2 regions of the Mucilaginibacter sp. P2_A5 genome follow, and region 1 is predicted to be linked to the other one. Evidence: riboswitches for the same ligand, from Rfam matches in the RefSeq annotation. Region 1 holds a riboswitch; the other holds the start of a gene.
What was found. A riboswitch is a leader RNA that binds a small molecule or an ion and turns the genes downstream of it on or off. The one in region 1 is predicted to bind cobalamin.

Region 1 (3,425 bases):
ATAGCTGGCTCATCAATCTGGATCACTTTAATGCCCGCGGCTTCTAAAGCCACAACTTCATCGCGAATGGCTAAGGCTATCTGGTTGGTAGTTTCGGACCGGGGCTGGTCATCCCGCACAAACGACCATTGCAATATAGTTACCGGGCCGGTTAGCATACCTTTCATCAGTTTATTGGTGTTTTGCTGCGCGAAGCTGCTCCACTTTACCGTCATATCCTCGGGGCGGCTTACATCGCCGTAAATAACAGGTGGCTTAACACAGCGGCTGCCATAGCTTTGTACCCAGCCATTTTGGGTGAACAGGAAGCCATCCAAACGTTCGCCAAAGTATTCAACCATGTCGTTACGTTCAAATTCGCCGTGTACCAATACATCCAGGCCAATTTGTTCCTGCCAGCGGATGGCATCAATGGTAGCTTTTTCAATTTCGGCATCGTATTGCGCTTCGGTTAGCTCACCTTTTTTTAGCCTTGCCCTTAACGAGCGGATATCATCAGTTTGCGGGAACGATCCTATGGTAGTTGTTGGGTACAGTGGTAGTTTAAAGCGCTGCTGCTGAATTTTTTGGCGGGCGATGAATCCGCTTTCACGTTGCGCATCAGCATCGGTTATGGCTGCCACGCGTTGTTTGATATCCTGCTTATGAATGAGTTTTGACAAGCTACGGCTGGTGAGGGCACGCAGGTTATTTTGCAGCAATTCATTATTGCCGCCGATGATCTGCGCCAGCTCCTTTATTTCATTCAGCTTCTGTTTGGCAAAGGCCATCCAGTTTTTTATCTCGGGGACAATGGCTGTTTCCAGCTCCAGGTCGAACGGTGTATGCAGCAGCGAGCAACTCGGCGCTATCATTACCCTATCGGTACCTAAAACGGTAATGGCTTTTTTAATGTGGGTTAACGAGCGTACATAATCGTTTTTCCAGATGTTGCGGCCATCAACAACGCCCAGCGATAAGCTAAGGCTGGCCGGCATTACCGTGAGTACCTTATACAACTGATCGGGTGCACGCACCAAATCAACATGAATGGCGCTTACCGGCAGCGTTACGGCCAGCTCGGTGTTTTCGTGCAGGCTCTCAAAATACGTAGTGAGCAGTACTTTAATACCGGGGCATTGTTTGCTGATCTCCATATAGGCGTAGGCATAGGCTGCCTTTTCCTTATCGGTAAGGTCGAGCGCCAGGAAGGGCTCATCAAGCTGCACCCAGATTGCCCCATAGCTTGCCAGCCGTTTTAATACTTCGACGTAAACCGGTACCAGTTTTTTGATCAGGTCGATTTTATCAAAACCGGGTTGTTTTTCTTTACCTAATAGCAGGTAGGTTACCGGGCCAATTAATACCGGTTTTGGTATGTTGCGGGTATGTTGTTTGGCCAGGATAAACTCGTCAAAAATCTTTTCGCTAAATAGTTTAAACTGCTGATTTTGTACAAACTCCGGTACAATGTAATGGTAGTTGGTATCAAACCACTTGGTCATTTCCATGGCTGTAACATCCAGTCCGTCTTTTTGATAGCCGCGGGCCATGGCAAAATACAGGTCAATTTCGGTATTGGACTTGTTTTGGGTTAATACCGGGGTGTACCGTTCAGGAATGTTGCCCAGCATAAGCGAGGTATCCAATACCTGGTCGTAAAAGCTGAAATCGTTACAGGGGATCAGATCGATACCGGCATCAACCTGGGTTTGCCAGTTTTGCAGGCGAATTTGCCGGGCAGCGGCAAACAAATCGTTACGGGTAATTTTACCGGCCCAGTACTGTTCACTGGCTTTTTTAAGTTCACGGTGGGCACCCACACGTGGGTACCCGAGATTGTTTTTGAGCATACGCTAAAACGTTTTTGGTTAAACATTAATTTGACTTAATGCTCCTTACGGTTTTCGGTATGCTTTCGGAGTAAATGGTAATAAAAGGCAAAAGCATAACATACAGGCATATAACGGCCATGTACATCATTCTTTTTTCTTTGACTACTGCTTCATTGCGCGAAAGCATTGTCTTTTACATAGGGGCAAGTATCCTGGCTTGTAACATTGTTGCCGTCCTTCTCATCCGCGCGGGGCGAACAATGGACTTTGTTAAAGGCAACAACCTTTTGTGTTACTTACAGTTGCGCGACAGCCCGTGATTTACACACGGTTCCTTATTAATCCCTGTGCCTTAAACACCGGGAACCACTCTGCAGAAAAAAAGTAAAGAACTTTATTGGCTGTAAAGATGGGAAAAAATGTGCAGATTTTTGATGTGCAGATTTCAGATTACAGATGTGCAGATGATTTTTATGATCTATGATGCATGGCGTTGGTGTCAATATTGATAGACACTAATTCATACGAAATAAAGTGACACCGTAAATCCATGCAGTACAAAACAACATAGAACCCCTTTTTTGTGTGTATACAGTACAAATTTACAAGCTTCCTTTTATATTTCAAAACCTCTCTTTATTCATGCATAAACAAGTAAAAAAAGATAATTAATTAGAACTTTTCAGCAACAAATACGCTATTTATTGATACAAATGGTGCATTTATTTACACAAATATAAAATGAAGATTTTTTAAAAAAAATTTCAGAAAATTTGGGACCTCAAAATTGAAAAATACCCGGTCTGCCACCGCTCCGATCCCATGGTTGAGGGCTAAATTAAACCAAACGAATAAAATAATTTAAAATGGTTGATCATACAATCCATCGTAGAACCATTTTAAATTTTAGGGTTGGAAGATTTGAAGATACGGAGGGGTTTTGACTAACTATATTAGTTGGTTTATTGAGAGGTTTTGAAAGCCAACCATTCTTGGAGAAGTTCGAGTAATTCAACCATACTAATTGTCAAGTGTTCGTTTATTATAACGTTGGGATAATTTAATTCAATACTATCTGCTTCCACTCCGTCACTTGTAAAATATTGCTCATAGTATTCGCCATTTAAAGCTTTTTCGAGTTCTTCGATTAGATCTTTTATTTCAGAATTATCCATGTGGGATAGTATTTGCAAATGGCTAAACTCATCTACATCTTCTTTGAAACAACGATAACCTTTATAGCCGTCAATAGTATTTGTCGTTAAAAACGTAAGTCCGTATTTTTCTCTTTTAGTCATCACTATTTCTTCAAAAACAACATCGGCAAAGCGCTCGCAGCTCCTAATCCTGCGCCCGTAGCTACATCTGTGGGGTAATGTACCCCCAGGTACATCCTTGAATACGCGGTTGAGCCTGCCCATAAATAAGCCGGGACTATAACATACCATTTAGGATAAGCGGCAGATAAAGCTGTTGCCGTTGCAAACGAGCTTGAACTATGACCCGATGGAAAGGAGTATCCACCTGCACGGTAGACAGGAGTAATACGGATATTTTGCACAAATGGCCGCGGACGTTTTACCAGGATTTTTATGAGTTGCGTAAGGCCGG
Region 2 (3,425 bases), on a different contig from region 1:
TTAAAAGCTAAAAGCCTGAAAGCTGCAGCAACAATTATCATTAAAATAAGGATAATGTTCCTGTTGATGGTATCTTTTTTATTCATGGTTTTATTTATGATGTAAAATTACTCATAATCATGTTAAATAAAAACTACTAATTAAACTGGTATTTTGCACCAAGCATAAAGTTTATACCACGTGTGTTATACCCCAGCCAATCGGTATATTTTTGATCGAGTACGTTATTTAAATCGCCAAATACATTCAGGTTTTTGGTGGCTTTTAACTGCAGGTGCAAATCAACCAGGTTATAGCTTTTCAAAGTAGTGATTGTAGATGGATAAGTGGCGAAATTTTGATCGGCCCTGTTGCCGGTATACTTATAATTTAAACCGATCAGGAAATCAGTACAGGCCTGGTATGAAACATTAGCGCCAAAAGTGTTCTTGGGTCTGCGGTATAAGTTAGCCGTTTGTTTGCCAGCTTCATCCGTTTGCTTACCCGTTATATAAGCAAAGTATGCCGATGCAGTTAGCTTTTTTGAATTGTATTTCAGCTCAGTTTCAAAGCCCTTATCTTTTTGAAAAGATCCATTTTTATAGAATGAACTATAAGGAGGCACAGATTCAGAGAAGAAATAAATTACATCTTTTGTATTGCGTTTGTAAAATGCGGTGTTAAATGATAATGCATTTTTTACGATCTCCCAATCAAATCCGGCTTCGTATGATGTAGTTGTTTCAGGATTTAATTTACTATTTCCGTATTGAGAAGACAGTTGGTATAAAGATGGTGATTTAAAAGCCGAAGCAATAGTTCCGAACACTTTGAACTGATCTGCTAAATACAGCGAAGGGTTAATGGTATAGGTGAAGTTATCGCCATATTTGCTATGGTGATTGTACCTGCCGCCCAGCTCCATATGGAAGATATTTGACTTGAAAAATAACGACGAGTAAACACTGGTAATGCTATTATGCGCTGTATCATCGCTTATAACACTTGCACCGGGATGATAACCTGTTTGTTCAAACAAACTGTATTGATTAGTGCTGCTGTACTTATAACCCGCGCCACTCGTAATATCAAAGTACTTGCCCAGGTTATAATTCAATACAGCTTCCAAATTGCTTATGCGGCCAATATTTTTTGTTACCTGGTTGGTTTCGTAATTATCGGGTGGCAGGTTTTTAAAGTTGTTACGAGCTGTATTTTGGCTGGCATTAAACACCAATGTTCCTTTTGGTAATTTCACTTTAGCTCCTAAACCACCAAATATAAACGTATTGTTGTAGGTGTAGTTGTTATCGTTAGTAAAAGCGCCATAAGGCAAATCGCCGGTATTATAGCTACCCTGGAAATTACCGTTCAGGCTAAATTTTTCAGAAACATATTGATTGATGTTTACACTTGCCGAACGTTGGTGAAAACCATCTTTTTTAAATCCGGCTTTATTTGTAGTATCGGTAGCGGCTGCAAAACCCCTGGAATCTGTATTAGATAGGTTAACGGCAATCCCAGTATGGTTTATTACACCGGTCAACCCGGCCGATTCCTGGAAGGTGCTATAACTGCCACCCGTCAATTGCACGTTGCCTTTGAAGCCTTGTCCTTGCGGATGTTTGGTAATAATATTAATAACACCAGCCACAGCGTCGGATCCATAAAGTGTCGATCCGCTTCCTTTTAATATTTCAATTCTTTCTACCTGGTTTAACGGGAAAGCGTTAAGATCGTAGCTGCCGTCAATTGAACCCGCATTGTTAACCGGGAAACCATCTACTAATATTAAAGTATTACCCGATGAGGCGCCCCGTAAAAAAACGGATGTGCTAATGCCGGGCGCATTTTGTGCGCCAGAGAAAGTTATACCGGGTACAGTGTTCAATAACTGCGGTAATGTTTTGCCTTGCGAGCGGTTAATCTGCTCTGCAGATATTACGGTTACTACCCTACCTATATCGGCTAATTTTTTAGGTGACCGGGTTGCAGTAACTACCACGTCATTTAATTGCCGGGTGGTATCCTGTGCTAACGCGGCAGTGTTGCATAATGCCACTTGCAATAATCCTAATCCTAAAACAATTTTAAAGTACTTTTTTTTCATGTATTTGCTATAGCGTTAAATAATAATGCAGTTTAAATAGCGCAACACGGACTGATAAAATGAAAACACACCACCAAAAGAAGAGCATTCGCATTCAAGCTTCAATCCACGAAAGCTATGAATAATTTATAATGCTCTGGCAGGTCTTCTGACTTACTCCCCTTTCGTTCTGTCTTCCCTGCGCTTAAGCGCAAGTGACTTTAATAGAATGAACTATGGTTATGGAGCTTACAGCTGCGGGACAGTTCCGGATTTACACCGTATTCCCTTTTAATCCTTTATGATATGCTATAAAGGAACCTAAAGCGCCGTAAAGGTAGTTTATGTATAGCAGATACGCAAGTTGTTTAAAATGCCCGGCGCTGGTTTAAAGCCGTCCGTTCAGCCACTCCGTTCGTTTTTGTATGGCTTTACCATAATTTTTGTGGATTTTTGAACACAAAATCATGCGCTATTTTTTTCATATTGGTTATCACGGCACACAATATAGCGGCTGGCAAAAACATGCCGGTGTTGTAAGTGTACAAGCTGTTTTTGAAACCGCTTTAAGCCAAATACTAAAAACGCCCATAACTGTTAACGGCTGCGGCCGTACCGATGCGCACGTGCATGCCAGTCAATTTTTTTTCCATATCGATGCAGCGAAGGAATGGGATTTCGATCTGCTTTTCCGCCTTAATAAAATGCTGCCGGATGATATCGCGGTATTTGATATCATCCCGATGCAGGGTCTGCCCCACGCGCGGTTTGATGCTGTGCAGCGCTCATATGATTATTTTATTCATACTTATAAAGACCCTTTTTTAAGTGCTTTTAGCGCGTTATATCCCGAAACCAATCTCAACATTGATGAAATGAAAAAGGCGGCGGCGCTGCTCCCTCTTTATAACGATTACCGCGCCTTTTGTAAAATGCCCGACAGGATTGACCATACCATTTGCAACGTGAGCTCAGCAAGCTTATTTGTTAGCAATAATGGCGACAGGCTCCGGTTCAATATATCGGCTAATCGTTTTTTAAGCAAAATGATCAGGATCATTATTGGCCGCCTGCTGGAGATTGGCCGTGGCGAAATGAGTGTTGATGAATTTGAAAGCCATCTCATCAGTAAACAAACGCCCCCAATTATTATCCCGGCTTATCCCCAGGGATTATACCTGTCAAAAGTTACGTATCCTTACCTTGATATTCCCGCCAAGCCAACCTTTACCGGCCTGCTCCAAAAGGATGAAAGTATCGTGTGGCACCCACTATCCCATCAATAACTACTGCGGTCTTGACTCTTAACTCTTGATTCTTGACTCTTTTCAAGGAAATTTAGGTAAATTCGCCCTCT

Region 2: it holds a riboswitch for cobalamin, as region 1 does, so the genes downstream of both, AC1DXF_RS21340 (TonB-dependent receptor plug domain-containing protein) here and metE (5-methyltetrahydropteroyltriglutamate--homocysteine S-methyltransferase) in region 1, are expected to answer to the same signal.

Annotation. Positions count from the first base shown of each region.
Region 1 covers NZ_JBFUCY010000050.1:26,932-30,356, forward strand. Annotated here, with positions in the region: gene metE (5-methyltetrahydropteroyltriglutamate--homocysteine S-methyltransferase) at 1-1,832, opposite strand, end outside; cobalamin riboswitch at 2,000-2,200, opposite strand; gene AC1DXF_RS28115 (hypothetical protein) at 2,777-3,112, opposite strand; gene AC1DXF_RS28120 (phosphatase PAP2 family protein) at 3,115-3,425, opposite strand, start outside.
Region 2 covers NZ_JBFUCY010000026.1:52,211-55,635, forward strand. Annotated here, with positions in the region: gene AC1DXF_RS21335 (DUF6580 family putative transport protein) at 1-86, opposite strand, end outside; gene AC1DXF_RS21340 (TonB-dependent receptor plug domain-containing protein) at 137-2,089, opposite strand; cobalamin riboswitch at 2,211-2,409, opposite strand; gene AC1DXF_RS21345 (tRNA pseudouridine synthase A) at 2,536-3,354, shown strand.